Regions from separate parts of the Enterobacter sp. HK169 genome, predicted to be linked through region 1. Evidence: predicted binding sites of a transcription regulator. Region 1 holds the regulator's gene; the other holds the start of a gene.

Region 1 (9,096 bases):
GACTGCAGCGGCCTCGTCTATTACGCCTATAAAGATCTGGTCAAATTCCGCATTCCGCGTACCGCCAATGAGATGTACCACCTGCGCGATGCCTCTCCGGTTGACCGCGGTGAGCTGGAAAACGGCGATCTGGTGTTCTTCCGCACTCAGGGTCGCGGCACGGCTGACCACGTCGGCGTCTATGTCGGCAACGGGAAATTCATCCAGTCTCCACGTAGCGGCCAGGATATTCAGATCACCTCTCTCAGTGAAGACTACTGGCTACGCCACTACGTCGGCGCACGTCGCGTGATGACGCCGAAAACCATTCGTTAACCCCTGCCCTGCCACATCCGTGGCGGGGTAAGTTCCTCTTTTGCATACCCTTTCAATTTGCTATCCTGTCCTTGTTGTCTGTGTGGTTATTGGCAACGCAAAATACAATAAGGAGAGAAGCAATGTCGTTCGAATTACCTGCACTACCGTATGCAAAAGACGCCCTGGCACCGCACATTTCGGCGGAAACCCTGGAATATCATTACGGCAAGCATCACCAGACGTACGTCACCAACCTGAACAATCTGATCAAGGGCACCGATTTTGAAGGCAAAACGCTGGAAGAGATCGTCCGCAGCTCAGAGGGTGGCGTCTTTAACAACGCGGCTCAGGTGTGGAACCACACCTTCTACTGGCACTGCCTGGCACCAAATGCCGGCGGTGAACCTGTCGGTGAACTGGCTACCGCTATCAACGCCGCATTTGGCAGCTTCGCGGATTTCAAAGCGAAATTTACCGATGCAGCCATCAAGAACTTCGGTTCTGGCTGGACGTGGCTGGTTAAAGAGGCGGATGGCAAACTGGCTATCGTGTCCACTTCAAACGCGGGCACCCCGCTGACCACCAGCGCTAAGCCGCTGATGACCGTGGACGTGTGGGAACACGCTTACTACATTGATTACCGCAACGCGCGCCCGAACTACCTGGAGCACTTCTGGGCACTGGTTAACTGGGACTTTGTCGCGAAGAACTTCGCCGCGTAAGAGACACGCAGAAGGGTACGCCCTTCTGCGTTTTTGGTTTATTCCGCAGCGCAGGCTGCTTCAGGCTGTTTACGACCCGACATTATCACCAGCAGCAGGCCGAGCGCGGCAATAATCGCCCCCATCACCGGCACAAAGCTGTACCCCAGACCGCCTGAAATCACGGCCCCACCGGCCGCCGCGCCCAGGGCATTACCCAGGTTAAACGCACCGATATTCACGGAAGATGAAAGTCCCGGCGCCTCGTGCGCCACACGCATCACGCGCATCTGCAGCGGCGGCACCACGGCGAAAGTGGCGGCTCCCCAGACGACCATCGCAATCGCGGCCCCGAACTCATTACGCGCCAGCCACGGAATGGCAACCATGATGACGATCAGCAGGGTTAAGAAGCCCTTCAGCGTCCCGCTCACGGAACGGTCGGCAAATTTCCCGCCCAGATAGTTGCCGATCGAGAAGCCCACGCCAATCAGCACCAGCATCGCGGTAACGAAGAGAGGCGTTGCGTGGGTGATATCGTGCAGTACCGGTGAAATATAGGTGTAGAGGGTAAACATCGCCCCTGCCCCCAGCACGGTGGTGAGCAACGCGGAGAGCACCTGCGGGCGCATCAGCACCGCCAGCTCTTTACGCACTTCCGGACGTTCTCCGGCATTGCCTTTCGGCAGGGAGAAGAACAGCGCCACCATCGCAATCACGCCCAGCCCGGCCGTCGCCAGGAAAGACATACGCCAGCCGATCGCTTCTCCCAGCCAGGTTGCCGCAGGCACCCCGCCGATATTGGCAATCGTCAGCCCCATAAACATGGTTGCCACGGCGCTCGCCTGCTTGTGTTTTGGCACCACGCTGGCAGCCACAACCGATCCCAGCCCAAAGAACGCGCCGTGGTTAAGGCTGGTCAGAATGCGCGACAGCATCAATGTGGTGTAGTCCGGCGAAATGGCCGAAAGCACGTTGCCCAGGGTGAAAATCGCCATCAGGAAAATCAGCGCATTGCGGCGCGCGCGGTGTGAAAGAAGAAGCGTCATCAGCGGCGCCCCGACCATCACGCCGATAGCGTAGGCGCTGATTAACATCCCTGCCGCAGGGATAGAGACATCTACGCCCCGGGCAATAACAGGCAGTAACCCCATCGGGGAGAATTCAGTGGTGCCAATCCCAAAAGCGCCAATCGCCAGGGCCAGCAGGGGAAAATTGATTTTCATGCGTCAACTCCGGATGCCGTGTCATGTGGTGACACAGAACAAAGAAGCAGAAAGCATGACATCAATCACAAAAAATGAGAAGTTAACAAAATGGCAAAAGATTTTTGCCAGAGAAGTAACAATCCGGGGAGTTGGGAGGGAGAAGGCTCTCCCTCCGCGTAAAATCAGTGCAGCGCAGCCGTCAGACCGGCCGCAACAATCAGAGCCAGCACAACAATGGTGGTGAACAGCGAAAACTTAAGATCGGAACTCATCAATTTTTCTCCTTTTAATCCCCACACGAAAAGTGAGCTTGCTCATTTTTGCACAGATTACGTCAAAAATCTTCCTGGATTTATACTGATAACCACTTTACCTCTTCCCCTTTTCATCAAGATAGGACAAAATTCCACGCTAAATTTATTAGCGTACCGGCCATTGACCCCCTCCTGACGTCCCGTGTCGTTTTCCCGGCGTGCCGCAATTCAAGATTGCGAGATAAGGGTGAGAGAAGGCAAACGTTTACCTTCAAGTTTTTCAGGAGCTTAGGATATGGTCTGGAGTGACATTTAATGGCAACAATTAAAGACGTAGCAAAACGCGCAAACGTTTCCACTACAACCGTATCACATGTAATTAACAAAACCCGCTTTGTGGCGGAAGAGACGCGCAACGCCGTCTGGGCAGCGATCAAAGAGCTGCACTATTCGCCAAGTGCGGTTGCGCGTAGCCTCAAGGTTAATCACACCAAGTCCATTGGATTGCTGGCGACCAGCAGTGAAGCGGCCTATTTTGCCGAGATCATTGAAGCGGTCGAAAAGAACTGCTTCCAGAAAGGCTATACCCTGATTCTGGGCAACGCGTGGAACAGCATTGAAAAACAGCGTGCCTACCTGTCGATGATGGCGCAAAAGCGCGTTGATGGCCTGCTGGTGATGTGTTCCGAGTACCCGGAATCCGTGCTGTCGATGCTGGAAGAGTATCGCCATATTCCGATGGTGGTGATGGACTGGGGCGAAGCGCGCGCAGACTTTACCGATTCCGTTATCGATAACGCCTTTGAAGGCGGCTATATGGCCGGTCGTTATCTGATCGAACGCGGCCACCGCGAGATTGGCGTGATCCCCGGTCCGCTGGAGCGCAACACCGGCGCGGGCCGTCTGGCCGGTTTTATGAAAGCGATGGAAGAAGCGTTGATCAACGTGCCGGAAAACTGGATTGTGCAGGGCGACTTTGAGCCGGAATCGGGCTACCGCGCGATGCAGCAGATCGTCTCCCAGCCGCACCGTCCGACCGCCGTGTTCTGCGGGGGCGACATCATGGCCATGGGCGCGCTCTGCGCTGCCGACGAGCTGGGCCTGCGCGTACCGCAGGATATATCCGTGATCGGCTATGACAACGTGCGTAACGCGCGTTTCTTCACCCCGGCGCTGACCACCATTCACCAGCCGAAAGATTCGCTGGGCGAAACGGCCTTCAATATGCTGATGGACAGGATCGTCAACAAGCGCGAAGAGTCGCAGTCTATTGAAGTTCACCCGCGTCTTATCGAACGCCGTTCCGTTGCGGACGGTCCGTTCCGCGACTACCGTCGTTAATCGCTTTACGGGGCCAGCTATGCTGGCTCCCGTAACCATTCCCGGTTCAGCGTTTCGCTGTCTCCCAGATAATCCAGCAGCCAGGCCATCGCAGGCGAGACGTCATTTTGCTGCCAGGTGAGGCAGCAGGCCGCATCCGGGAACGGATTCTCCAGCGTCAGCTCAACCCACTCTCCGGTATCGATGCGCGGACGCGCGAAATGAACGGGCACCATCGCGACGCACAGCCCGGCGCTGAGGCACGTCGCCGACGATTCCCAGTCAGGGGCCACCACCCGCCGCTGGTTGTCCAGAAGCCAGGTGATACGCTTGGGCAATGAACGGGACGTATCCTCCAGCACCAGCGACGGCCAGTTGCGCAGCGTGTCATCGCTGAGCGGCCCTTCCATCGACGCCAGCGGATGATCGCTTGCCACCACGCATTTCCAGCTCAGCATCCCCATGTCGCGAAAAGCGTAACGTCCCCCGACCGGGATCGCCTGCGTAGCCCCAATCGCCATCTCTGCCCTGCCGTCCGCCAGTGCATCCCAGACGCCGTTAAACACCTCCTGCGAGACCCGCAGCTCGACGTCAGAGAAATGACGGTAGAAATCGACGATCATCTGCCGGGTGCGTTCCGGCTTAACGATGTTATCCACCGCGATGGAAAGATGTCCCCGCCAGCCGTTAGCGATCTGCTGACACTGTTCGCGGGTGATCTGCATTTTTTTGATAACAGAACGCCCTTCCTTCAAAAACCACGCGCCTGCGGGCGTTAATTCCACATCACGATGCCGCCGTTCAAACAGCGGAACCGCCAGCCACTCCTCCAGCTGGCGCACCGTGTAGCTTATTGCCGAAGGGACGCGGTGCAGCTCCTGCGCCGCACCGCTGAAGCTGCCGTTACGCGCAACAGCATCGACCACTTCAAGAGAATAATCTGACCACATTTTCTGCCTGCAAATTTTTTGAATGCACCAGCCAAATATTAGCGTTTCACAAGCAGCTTTGCACTCCCTACACTCAGCGCCAATGTATACCTGCCTCCTCAGGAGAATAAAATAATGCAACCCAGGAACGGTTTTTTAGTCTGGCTCGGCGGCTTAAGCGTGCTGGGCTTTTTGGCCACCGATATGTACCTGCCGGCGTTTGCCGCCATGCAGGAAGATTTACAAACGCCGGCTGCCGCCATCAGCGCCAGCCTGAGCTTATTCCTCGCCGGCTTTGCCTTCGCACAGCTGCTCTGGGGACCGCTCTCGGATCGCTTTGGTCGTAAGCCGGTGCTGTTGCTGGGCCTGGCCATTTTTGCCGTGGGCTGCCTGGGGATGCTATGGGTACGCGATGCCAGCTGGCTGCTGGTGCTGCGTTTTATTCAGGCCGTGGGCGTCTGTGCCGCGGCCGTGACCTGGCAGGCGCTGGTCACCGACTACTATCCGGCTAACCGCACAAACCGTATTTTCGCCACCATTATGCCGCTGGTAGGTCTCTCACCTGCCCTCGCCCCACTGCTGGGCAGCTGGATCCTCGCTCATTTCGACTGGCAGGCCATTTTCGCCACGCTGTTTGCCATTACCCTGGTCCTGATGCTGCCGGCGTTCGCCCTTAAGCCCGCGCATAAAAAAGAAGCGCATGCAGACGCGAAGCCGATTACCTTCACTTCCCTGCTCAGCGCCAAAGCGTATCGCGGGAATGTCCTGATCTATGCCGCCTGCTCGGCAAGCTTCTTCGCGTGGCTCACCGGCTCGCCGTTCATTCTGCACGATATGGGCTACAGCCCGGCAGCCATCGGCCTGAGCTATGTTCCGCAGACCATCGCATTCCTGGTGGGCGGGTACGGCTGTCGCGCGGCGCTGCAAAAGTGGGAAGGTCAGCAGATGCTGCCGTGGCTGCTGGTGCTGTATGCGCTGAGCGTCATCGGGACCTGGGCCGTTGGCTTTATTCCTGGCGCCGGTCTGGCCGAAATTTTGATCCCATTCTGCGTGATGGCCGTTGCGAACGGGGCGATTTACCCTATCGTTGTAGCGCAGGCGCTGCGTCCCTTCCCGCAGGCAACAGGCCGCGCCGCCGCGCTGCAGAACACCCTGCAGCTGGGGCTGTGCTTCCTGGCAAGCCTGGTGGTCTCCGCGCTGATTGCCACGCCGCTCCTGACCACTACCAGCGTGATGCTGGTGACCGTTGCGATGGCGGTGTTGGGCTATCGCATGCAGGCCTCCGCGCAGCGTGAGCAGGAAAAGAGTGCTCAGGTTGAAACGTCACATGCCTGATTGCGCCAGAAATCATGTTAATTTTCAGTGATTAGGTTGCTAAGAATTTTCTATTGAATCACCAAATTTTGAGGCCTATACTAAATTTGGTTCGATTAAATACGATAAATATTAAGTGTTAACGGGAGCCGGAGTGCTCCCGTTTTACCATGGAAGGCATTTCGGCAAGGGTTATCTCCCTTCCTCTGTTCTACGTCGGATATTAGCCTCGCGGTATTTACCGTGAGATTTCTCACAAACCAAAAAAAGCGTCTACGCTGTTTTAAGGTTCTGATCACAGTAGGGTGATGGAGAAGCTATGAGTTCATCGTGTATAGAAGAAGTCAGCGTTCCGGACGATAACTGGTCCCGGATCGTCAGTGAACTGTTAGGTCGAGCAGGCATCACTATCAATGGATCATCGCCATCCGATCCTCAGGTTAAACATCCCGACTTTTTTAAACGCGTGCTGCGAGAGGGATCGTTAGGCCTGGGAGAAAGCTACATGGACGGCTGGTGGGAGTGCGAACGTCTGGATACCTTTTTCGCCAGCGTGCTGCGTGCCGGTCTTGAAAATCAACTCCCTCGCAATCTGAAAGACACCCTGCGCGTCGCCTCTGCCCGACTGTTCAATCTGCAAAGTAAAAAACGCGCGTGGATCGTTGGTAAAGAACACTACGATCTTGGCAACGACCTGTTCAGCCGTATGCTGGACCCTTTCATGCAGTACTCCTGCGCCTACTGGAAAGAGGCGTCGACGCTTGAAGAGGCCCAGCAGGCCAAGCTGCGTCTGATTAGCGAGAAGCTGCAGCTCCAGCCCGGAATGCGCGTGCTGGATATCGGCTGCGGCTGGGGCGGGCTGGCGTATTTTATGGCGAAGCACTATGGCGTCAGCGTCGTCGGCGTCACGATTTCAGCGGAACAGCAAAAAATGGCGCGGGAACGCTGCCAGGGTCTCGATGTGGATATCCGGCTGCAGGATTACCGTGATCTGAACGAACAGTTTGACCGGATCGTTTCCGTCGGCATGTTCGAGCACGTCGGGCCAAAAAACTACGCTACCTATTTTGAGGTGGTGGATCGGAATCTGAAACCGGACGGCATCTTCCTGCTGCACACCATCGGCTCTAAGCGAACCGACAATAACGTCGACCCGTGGATCAACAAATACATCTTTCCGAATGGCTGTTTACCGTCAGTCCGCCAGATTGCCAACGCCAGTGAATCCCATTTTGTAATGGAAGACTGGCACAACTTTGGCGCGGATTACGACACCACGTTGATGGCCTGGCATGCGCGTTTTCAGGAAACCTGGCCTGAGATTGCGGACAACTATTCTGAACGATTCAGGCGGATGTTTAGCTATTATCTGAATGCCTGCGCGGGGGCGTTTCGCGCACGGGATATTCAGCTCTGGCAGGTGGTATTCAGCCGTGGGATTGAACACGGATTACGTGTCGCACGCTAAAAAAATAACCCCGGATGCCCGGGGTTATTTTTTATTCTTCTTCTGCGGTGGTCTTTATTATTGCCGCTTCTTTTGCTGCCAGCACGCGCTCAACCGTATCCACCACCGCCTGGGTTTGCGGATCGATTTCAATATTCACGCGATGCCCCAGTTTTTTGGCGCCCAGCGTGGTGCGCTGCAGCGTTTCAGGAATTAAATGCACGCAAAAACGCGTTGGCGTTACTTCACCCACCGTCAGGCTAATCCCGTCAATGCCAATAAATCCTTTATAGAGGATGTATTTCATTAATGAAGGATCCTGCATTTTAAACCAGATTTGACGGTTATTTTCCGAGGTCACGATTTTTGCCACTTCAGCGGTGGTCATGATGTGACCGGACATCAGGTGACCGCCAATCTCATCGCTGAACTTCGCCGCCCGCTCAACGTTAACGGTATCTCCCACCGCCAGCTCGCCAAGGTTGGTGATGCGCAGCGTCTCTTTCATTAAATCAAAGCTAATCTGGTTGCCGTTAATTTCGGTAACGGTCAGGCAGCAGCCGTTATGAGCAATCGACGCGCCTGTTTCAATGCCCTCAAGCATATATTCCGGCAGCTCAACAACATGAGTACGGAAATTAGGTTTTTCATCAATGGACACCACTTTGGCGGTGCCCTGCACAATACCAGTAAACATGCTTACAACTCCTGTTTTTTCCGGACGGTGGTGACACCGTTTAATCCCACCACAATAACAGTTGGAAAAAGAGGTTGCCAGCGGAGCGCATTTTCTGGCGATTTTTTCACTAGATAAATAGCTAAAGCCCGCTACAATAGCTGGCACCCCCCTGCATTTTCTTCTTGCTGCCCGTTTCGGCGGCTTTTTTAGTCTCTCAAATAACAACAAAATAAAGGTGTTCACGTGCAGAAGTACATGAATGAAGCGCGCCAGCTATTGGCACTGGCTATCCCAGTGATCGTCGCGCAAGTGGCCCAGACCGCAATGGGATTTGTGGATACGGTAATGGCAGGTGGCTATAGCGCCACCGATATGGCGGCCGTTGCTATCGGCACGTCAATCTGGCTTCCGGCCATCCTGTTCGGCCACGGTCTGCTGCTCGCGCTCACGCCGGTTATCGCTCAGCTCAATGGCTCGGGTCGTCGCGAGCGCATTGCCCATCAGGTTCGTCAGGGTTTCTGGCTGGCAGGGTTTGTTTCCGTGCTGATCATGGTCGTGCTCTGGAACGCGGGCCACATCATTCGCGCTATGCATAACATTGACCCGGCACTGGCTGATAAAGCCGTGGGCTATCTGCGCGCCCTGCTCTGGGGTGCGCCCGGCTACCTCTTTTTCCAGGTGGCGCGTAACCAGTGTGAAGGCCTGGCGAAAACCAAGCCCGGGATGGTGATGGGCTTTATCGGCCTGCTGGTCAACATTCCGGTGAACTACGTGTTTATTTACGGTCATTTCGGGATGCCGGAGCTGGGCGGCGTCGGCTGCGGCGTGGCGACGGCGGCCGTTTACTGGGTGATGTTCTTCTCCATGATCGCCTTTGTAAAACGCGCCCGTTCCATGCGCGATATTCGCAACGAGAAAAGATTTAGCACGCCGGACTGGAACATCAT
Region 2 (9,096 bases), 1.2 Mb from region 1:
CCGTCTGGCCGAACTGGCGCAACGCATGGGGAAAGCGGCTTTCCTGATTGATGATGCGTCGGATATTCAGGAGGCGTGGGTTAAGCACGCGGGCTGTGTCGGCGTGACGGCCGGGGCGTCTGCGCCAGATATTCTGGTACAGAACGTCATTTCTCGTCTGCAGGAACTGGGCGGTGGCGAAGCGGTGCCGCTGGAAGGACGTGAAGAAAACATCGTTTTTGAAGTCCCGAAAGAACTGCGCATCGACGCCCGCGAAGTCGAATAGACCTTTTTCTGATGAAAGGCCAGCACCTCCTGTGCTGGCCTTTTTTTTACCCGTTACTTTATCGTGACGACAAAATCATGTCTTTTACTGATATTTAAGTCGGTTTCACGTTAAATTCTAATTATCGGTGTTTTCAGTTGGCAGTGCTTCTCAAGGCTGGTTAATCTGAAAACGGTTTACATCATTTTAACGTAAGAGAATAACTATGCATGATGCACAGATCCGTGTCGCCATTGCGGGCGCGGGTGGACGTATGGGCCGTCAGCTTATTCAGGCGGCACTTCAGATGGATGGCGTCGCGCTTGGCGCGGCACTGGAGCGTGAAGGTTCGTCGCTTCTGGGAACCGATGCCGGTGAGCTGGCGGGCGCAGGCCACACGGGCGTTACCGTGCAAAGCAGCCTGGAGGCGGTAAAAGAGGACTTCGATGTATTCATCGATTTTACCCGCCCGGAAGGGACGCTCACGCATCTGGCGTTTTGTCGTCAGCACGGCAAGGGGATGGTGATCGGCACCACCGGTTTTGACGATGCGGGCAAGCAGGCTATCCAGGATGCATCAAATGAGATTGCGATTGTCTTCGCGGCAAACTTCAGCGTGGGCGTTAACGTCATGCTGAAGCTGCTGGAGAAGGCCGCGAAGGTGATGGGCAACTATACCGATATCGAGATCGTAGAAGCTCACCACCGTTACAAAGTTGATGCGCCATCGGGTACGGCGCTGGCGATGGGCGAAGCGATTGCTCATGCACTTGATAAAGATTTAAAAGACTGCGCGGTCTATACCCGTGAAGGTTACACCGGCGAACGCGTTCCTGGCACCATTGGCTTCGCAACCGTGCGAGCGGGTGACATCGTCGGCGAACACACGGCGATGTTCGCCGATATTGGCGAACGTGTCGAAATTACGCATAAAGCCTCCAGTCGAATGACGTTCGCCAACGGCGCCGTACGTTCCGCTTTGTGGCTTAAAAACAAGAAAGATGGCCTTTTTGATATGCGGGATGTGCTCGATCTCAACAATTTGTAAGCATTATTACCCATCGTGATGTGGTTATTGCAGTCGTAATTGTTTGATTGCATAGGGCAAAATTTTATTGCCCTTTTATTTTATCTGTTTTATAGCGTATTTTTGTTTAAGTCTCTAAATATCTATCTCTTGTGGCGTTTTAACGTTACTGAAATGTAAATTTTGACCATCTGGTCTACTTTATAGTGCTGCACCATCTCATTTTTCATTAAACCAGGCGCGCAAGCGTTTTCCGCAGTGATTTACCTGATCTTTTTGTCGCTTAAGCCGCATTCCACTCGCCAGACTTGCAAAAGAGTAAACAAAATATCCGTTTTAAGTTGACTTTTACCCACCAAATCCCCAGAATGCCGCCGTTTGCCAAAAATCCGCTGGCAACACATTTGCATTGATCCATGACATGCTATGAATTAATATGCAAATAAAGTGAGTGAATATTCTCTGGAGGGTGTTTTGATTAAGTCAGCGCTATTGGTTCTGGAAGACGGAACCCAGTTTATCGGTCGGGCCATAGGGGCAACGGGTTCGGCGGTTGGGGAAGTCGTTTTCAATACTTCAATGACCGGTTATCAAGAAATCCTCACTGATCCTTCCTATTCTCGCCAAATCGTTACTCTTACTTATCCTCATATCGGCAATGTCGGCACCAATGCGGCTGACGAAGAATCTTCTCAGGTACATGCGCAAGGCCTGGTCATCCGCGACCTGCCGCTGATTGCCAGCAACTTCCGCAATACCGAAGACCTCTCTTCTTACCTGAAGCGCCATAACATCGTGGCGATTGCCGATATCGATACCCGTAAGTTAACGCGTCTGCTGCGCGAGAAGGGTGCACAGAACGGCTGCATTATCGCGGGTGATAACCTCGATGCGACGCTGGCGCTGGAAAAAGCGAAAGCCTTCCCGGGCCTGAACGGCATGGACCTGGCGAAAGAAGTGACGACCGCTGAAGCCTACAGCTGGGCTCAGGGTAGCTGGACGCTGGAAGGCGACCTGCCGGAAGCGAAAAAAGAGAGCGAGCTGCCGTTCCACGTGGTGGCCTACGATTTCGGCGCCAAGCGCAACATCCTGCGCATGCTGGTTGACCGCGGCTGCCGCCTGACGGTGGTTCCAGCACAAACGTCTGCCGAAGACGTGCTGAAGATGAATCCGGACGGTATTTTCCTGTCCAACGGTCCTGGCGACCCGGCGCCGTGCGATTACGCCATCGCCGCCATCAAGTCCTTCCTGGAAACCGACATCCCGGTATTCGGCATCTGCCTCGGCCATCAGCTGCTGGCGCTGGCGAGCGGTGCGAACACCGTTAAGATGAAGTTCGGCCACCACGGTGGTAACCACCCGGTGAAAGACATCGATAACAACACGGTGATGATCACCGCGCAGAACCACGGATTTGCCGTCAATGAAGCCTCGATGCCGGCTAACCTGCGCGTGACCCATAAGTCGCTGTTCGATGGCACTCTGCAGGGGATTCATCGCACCGATAAGCCAGCATTCAGCTTCCAGGGTCACCCGGAAGCCAGCCCGGGCCCACACGACGCCGCGCCGCTGTTCGATCACTTCATCGAACTTATCGAGCAATACCGTAAGACCGCTAAATAATCAGGAGCCGAGAAGACAATGCCAAAACGTACAGACATAAAAAGCATCCTGATCCTTGGCGCTGGCCCGATCGTCATCGGCCAGGCCTGCGAATTCGACTACTCCGGCGCGCAGGCGTGTAAAGCCCTGCGTGAAGAGGGTTACCGCGTTATCCTGGTGAACTCTAACCCGGCAACCATCATGACCGACCCGGAAATGGCTGATGCAACCTACATCGAGCCGATTCACTGGGAAGTGGTGCGTAAAATCATCGAGAAAGAGCGTCCGGACGCGGTGCTGCCAACCATGGGCGGCCAGACGGCGCTGAACTGTGCGCTGGAGCTGGAGCGTCAGGGCGTGCTGGCCGAGTTCGGCGTGACCATGATTGGTGCGACCGCCGACGCGATTGATAAAGCAGAAGACCGTCGCCGCTTCGACGTGGCGATGAAGAAAATCGGCCTCGACACCGCGCGTTCCGGTATCGCACACAACATGGAAGAAGCGCTGGCCGTCGCGGCTGACGTGGGCTATCCGTGCATCATCCGTCCATCGTTCACCATGGGCGGCACCGGCGGCGGCATCGCCTACAACCGCGAAGAGTTCGAAGAGATTTGCGAACGCGGTCTGGATCTCTCCCCAACCAAAGAGCTGCTGATTGATGAATCGCTGATTGGCTGGAAAGAGTACGAGATGGAAGTGGTGCGTGATAAAAACGACAACTGCATCATCGTCTGCTCCATCGAAAACTTCGATGCGATGGGTATCCACACCGGCGACTCCATCACCGTTGCGCCAGCCCAGACCCTGACCGACAAAGAGTATCAAATCATGCGTAACGCCTCGATGGCGGTACTGCGTGAAATCGGCGTGGAAACCGGCGGTTCTAACGTGCAGTTCTCGGTGAACCCGAAAACAGGCCGTCTGATTGTTATCGAAATGAACCCGCGCGTGTCCCGTTCCTCCGCGCTGGCCTCTAAAGCGACCGGCTTCCCGATTGCGAAAGTGGCGGCGAAGCTGGCGGTGGGTTACACCCTCGACGAGCTGATGAACGACATCACCGGTGGCCGCACCCCTGCGTCCTTCGAGCCGTCCATCGACTACGTTGTGACCAAAATTCCACGCTTCAACTTCGAGAAATTCGCGGGCGCGAACGACCGTCTGACCACCCAGATGAAATCTGTCGGTGAAGTGATGGCGATTGGCCGCACGCAGCAGGAATCCCTGCAGAAAGCGCTGCGCGGCCTCGAAGTGGGCGCGACCGGCTTTGACCCGAAAGTGAGCCTGGACGACCCGGAAGCGCTGACCAAAATCCGCCGCGAGCTGAAAGACGCGGGCGCAGAGCGTATCTGGTATATCGCCGATGCCTTCCGTGCGGGCCTCTCCGTCGACGGCGTGTTCAACCTGACCAACATCGACCGCTGGTTCCTGGTGCAGATTGAAGAGCTGGTGCGTCTGGAAGAACAGGTCGCGGAGCTGGGCATCAACGGCCTGGACGCTGACTTCCTGCGCGTGCTGAAGCGCAAAGGCTTCGCCGATGCGCGTCTGGCTAAGCTGGCGGGCGTGCGTGAAGCGGAAATCCGCAAGCTGCGCGACCAGTACGACCTGCACCCGGTCTACAAGCGCGTGGACACCTGTGCGGCTGAATTCTCTACCGACACCGCCTACATGTACTCCACCTATGAAGACGAGTGCGAAGCGAACCCGTCCGTCGACCGCGACAAGATTATGGTGCTGGGCGGCGGTCCAAACCGTATCGGCCAGGGCATAGAGTTCGACTACTGCTGCGTACACGCCTCGCTGGCGCTGCGCGAAGACGGTTACGAGACCATCATGGTCAACTGTAACCCGGAAACCGTCTCTACCGACTACGACACCTCTGACCGCCTCTACTTCGAGCCGGTTACCCTGGAAGACGTGCTGGAAATCGTGCGCATCGAGAAGCCAAAAGGCGTTATCGTGCAGTACGGCGGCCAGACCCCGCTGAAGCTGGCGCGCGCGCTGGAAGCAGCAGGCGTGCCGGTTATCGGCACCAGCCCGGACGCGATTGACCGTGCGGAAGACCGCGAGCGTTTCCAGCAGGCGGTTGACCGTCTGAAGCTGAAACAGCCGGCGAACGCCACCGTCACCGCCATTGAAATGGCCGTTGAGAAGGCGAAAGAGATTGGCTACCCGCTGGTGGTACGTCCTTCCTACGTGCTGGGCGGCCGCGCGATGGAAATCGTTTATGACGAAGCCGACCTGCGTCGCTACTTCCAGACTGCGGTGAGCGTTTCCAACGATGCGCCAGTGCTGCTCGACCGCTTCCTCGACGATGCGGTTGAAGTGGACGTTGACGCCATCTGCGACGGCGAAATGGTGCTGATTGGCGGCATCATGGAGCACATCGAGCAGGCGGGCGTGCACTCCGGCGACTCCGCCTGTTCTCTGCCAGCGTACACGCTGAGCCAGGAGATTCAGGACGTGATGCGCCAGCAGGTGCAGAAGCTGGCCTTCGAGCTGCAGGTTCGCGGTCTGATGAACGTCCAGTTCGCGGTGAAAGACAACGAAGTCTACCTGATTGAAGTCAACCCGCGTGCGGCACGTACCGTACCGTTCGTCTCCAAAGCCACCGGCGTTCCGCTGGCCAAAGTGGCGGCGCGCGTGATGGCGGGCCAGACGCTGGCGCAGCAGGGCGTGACCAAAGAGATCATTCCACCGTACTACTCGGTGAAAGAAGTGGTGCTGCCGTTCAACAAATTCCCGGGCGTTGACCCGCTGTTAGGGCCAGAAATGCGCTCTACCGGGGAAGTGATGGGCGTGGGCCGCACCTTCGCAGAAGCGTTCGCGAAGGCGCAGCTGGGCAGTAGCTCCACCATGAGAAAATCAGGCCGTGCGCTGCTCTCCGTTCGCGAAGGCGACAAAGAGCGCGTGGTTGACCTGGCCGCCAAGCTGCTGAAACAGGGCTTCGAGCTGGACGCGACCCACGGTACCGCGATTGTGCTGGGCGAAGCCGGCATCAACCCGCGTCTGGTGAACAAGGTGCATGAAGGTCGTCCGCACATTCAGGACCGTATCAAGAATGGCGAATACACCTACATCATCAACACCACCGCAGGCCGCCAGGCGATTGAAGACTCCAAGCTGATTCGCCGCAGCGCGCTGCAGTACAAAGTGCACTACGACACCACCCTGAACGGCGGTTTCGCAACGGCCATGGCGCTGAACGCGGATGCCACCGAGAAGGTGATTTCAGTGCAGGAAATGCACGCGCAGATTAGCAAATAAGTAAAAATGCCCGGTGCCGTTCGGTTGCCGGGCATTCTCCCATCTTCAGAACCTTCTGGTTTTTCATCCGCTTTCAGTCAGTTAGCCTAAAATGGTTAGGTCGATAACGAAATTCAACTGAGAGCAGGGGAAAACACCATGCAAAATAAATTACTGATCGCTTCCGTTCTGGCTGCCACGACAATGTTTACCGTTGCGGGCTGTTCGTCTAATCAGGCCGTAAAAACCACCGATGGCAAAACCATTGTCACCGACGGCAAACCACAGGTGGATGACGATACCGGTCTGGTGTCGTATAAAAACGCCGAAACCGGTCAAACCGAGCAGATTAACCGTGACCAGGTGAAATCCATGGGCGAGCTGGATAACTAATTCAGAATTCTGACGTAAGCCCGTCAATAATATTCACTATTAGCCTGTTGAATTACTGACTACACTCTTTTGTTAAAAGAAAGCAGTAACAACAGGCTAATCAATGATTCTGATAATTTATGCCCATCCTTATCCGCAGCACTCGCATGCGAATAAGCGGATGCTTGAGCAGGTAAGGACGCTTGATAACGTAGAGATACATTCCCTCTATCAACTCTATCCCGATTTTAATATCGATATCGCCGCCGAGCAGGAGGCGCTTTCCCGTGCCGATCTGATTATCTGGCAGCATCCGATGCAGTGGTACAGCACGCCTCCGCTCCTGAAGCTGTGGATTGATAAAGTCTTCTCCCACGGCTGGGCGTATGGCCACAACGGCAATGCGCTAAAAGGGAAAAGCCTGATGTGGGCAGTCACCACCGGCGGTGGGGAAAGCCATTTTGATATTGGTTCCTTCCCGGGTTTTGACGTTCTGGCGCAGCCGCTGCAGGCGACTGCGCTCTATTGCGGTCTGAACTGGCTCCCGCCGTTTGCGATGCACTGCACGTTTGTTTGCGACGATGAAACGCTGCAGGCGCAGGCTCGTCATTATAAACAACGCTTACTTGAGTGGCAGGAGATGCACCATGGATAGCCATACGCTGATACAGGCGCTGATTTACCTCGGCGCGGCGGCGCTGATTGTACCCGTGGCGGTACGCCTGGGGCTGGGCTCGGTGCTCGGCTACCTGATTGCGGGCTGCGTCATTGGGCCGTGGGGCTTTCGACTGGTCACGGATGCCGAGGCGATTCTCCATTTCGCTGAAATTGGCGTGGTGCTGATGCTGTTTGTGATTGGCCTGGAGCTCGACCCGCAGCGGCTGTGGAAGCTTCGCGCCTCGGTATTTGGCGGCGGAGCGCTGCAGATGGTGGCCTGCGGCCTGCTGCTGGGCGGGTTCTGCATCCTGTTAGGAATGGACTGGAAAGTGGCAGAGCTCATCGGCATGACGCTGGCGCTCTCCTCCACGGCGATTGCCATGCAGGCGATGAACGAGCGAAATCTGACGGTCTCCCAGATGGGACGCAGCGCGTTCTCCGTGCTGCTGTTCCAGGACATTGCCGCTATCCCGCTGGTGGCGATGATCCCGCTGCTGGCGGCCAGCGGTTCCTCTACCACGCTGGGCGCTTTCGCGCTGTCGGCACTGAAGGTGGCGGGCGCGCTGGCGCTGGTGGTGGTGCTTGGCCGCTACGTGACCCGCCCGCTGCTGCGGTTTGTCGCCCGCTCTGGCCTGCGCGAAGTGTTCAGCGCCGTGGCGCTGTTCCTGGTGTTTGGCTTCGGTCTGCTGCTGGAGGAGGCCGGGCTGTCGATGGCGATGGGGGCGTTCCTCGCAGGCGTTCTGCTGGCGAGCTCTGAATACCGTCACGCGCTGGAAAGCGATATCGAGCCGTTCAAAGGGTTGCTGCTGGGACTGTTTTTCATCGGAGTCGGGATGTCCGTCGACTTCGGTACGCTGGTGACGCACCCGCTGCGGATCGTCATCCTGCTCGTCGGCTTCCTGGTCATTAAAATGGTGATGCTGTGGCTGATTGCTCGCCCACTGAACGTGCCGGGCAGACAGCGCCGCTGGTTCGCCGTGCTGCTGGGGCAGGGGAGTGAATTTGCGTTCGTGGTCTTTGGCGCCGCGCAGATGGCAAACGTGCTCGATCCCGAGTGGGCGAAAGCGCTGACGCTGGCGGTCGCCCTGTCGATGGCGGCGACGCCTGTGCTGCTGGTGGTGCTGACGCGCCTGGAAAAATCGGACAGCGGGCAGGAGCGCGAGGCCGATGAGATCGACGAGGAGCAGCCGCGCGTCATCATCGCCGGATTTGGCCGCTACGGGCAGATCGTGGGTCGTTTACTGCTGTCGAGCGGGGTGAAAATGGTCATCCTCGATCACGACCCCGACCATGTCGATACCCTGCGTAAATTTGATATGAAGGTGTTTTACGGGGATGCAACCCGCGTCGATCTGCTGGAATCCGCCGGGGCGGCAAAAGCCGAGGTGTTGATTAACGCCATTGACGATCCGGAAACCAGCATGCAGATGGTGGAGCTGGTAAAAGAGCATTTCCCGGCGCTGACTATTATCTCCCGCGCGCGCGATGTGGATCACTACATCCGGCTGCGGCAGGCGGGCGTAGACGCGCCGGAGCGTGAAACCTTCGAAGGTGCGCTGAAGTCTGGCCGCATGGCGCTGGAAAACCTGGGACTTGGCGCGTATGAAGCACGCGAACGGGCAGACCTGTTCCGCCGCTTTAATACCGAGATGGTCGAAGAGATGGCGGCGATGGCCGGCAGTACGGCCACCGAGCGTGCGGCGGTGTTCAAACGCACCAGCGCGATGCTGACGGAAATCATTAACGAGGACCGTAACCACCTGTCGCTGATCCAGCGCCATGGCTGGCAGGGCACGGAAGAGGGCAAGCATACCGGCGATCCGGCTGACGAGCCCGAGAGTAAACCTTCCGCGTGAAGTGGAGTTGCCAGCAATATTAAAAAATTTCTTTATCTTTACCCTGCCGCCAGTCGACGAAAGATTAAGCTTTCCGTATAGTGGCGGCAATTTTT

The links. Region 1 encodes PurR, which represses purine synthesis genes. Its sites were predicted from a motif close to CANGCAAACGTTTGCNTG; they were not measured.
Region 2: carA (glutamine-hydrolyzing carbamoyl-phosphate synthase small subunit) is a predicted target of PurR. The motif match lies at 1,511-1,528, and genes of this name have one in related genera.

The regions. Positions count from the first base shown of each region.
Region 1 covers NZ_CP017087.1:301,250-310,345, reverse strand. The annotation lists gene EnteroDNA1_RS01605 (C40 family peptidase) at 1-315, shown strand, start outside; gene sodB (superoxide dismutase [Fe]) at 438-1,019, shown strand; gene EnteroDNA1_RS01595 (MFS transporter) at 1,058-2,224, opposite strand; gene cydH (cytochrome bd-I oxidase subunit CydH) at 2,389-2,478, opposite strand; gene purR (HTH-type transcriptional repressor PurR) at 2,776-3,801, shown strand; gene punR (DNA-binding transcriptional activator PunR) at 3,819-4,730, opposite strand; gene punC (purine nucleoside transporter PunC) at 4,845-6,044, shown strand; gene cfa (cyclopropane fatty acyl phospholipid synthase) at 6,343-7,491, shown strand; gene EnteroDNA1_RS01565 (riboflavin synthase subunit alpha) at 7,523-8,167, opposite strand; gene mdtK (MdtK family multidrug efflux MATE transporter) at 8,393-9,096, shown strand, end outside.
Region 2 covers NZ_CP017087.1:3,653,967-3,663,062, forward strand. The annotation lists gene ispH (4-hydroxy-3-methylbut-2-enyl diphosphate reductase) at 1-265, shown strand, start outside; gene dapB (4-hydroxy-tetrahydrodipicolinate reductase) at 471-1,292, shown strand; gene carA (glutamine-hydrolyzing carbamoyl-phosphate synthase small subunit) at 1,746-2,894, shown strand; gene carB (carbamoyl-phosphate synthase large subunit) at 2,913-6,137, shown strand; gene EnteroDNA1_RS17400 (YgdI/YgdR family lipoprotein) at 6,276-6,509, shown strand; gene kefF (glutathione-regulated potassium-efflux system oxidoreductase KefF) at 6,613-7,143, shown strand; gene kefC (glutathione-regulated potassium-efflux system protein KefC) at 7,136-9,001, shown strand.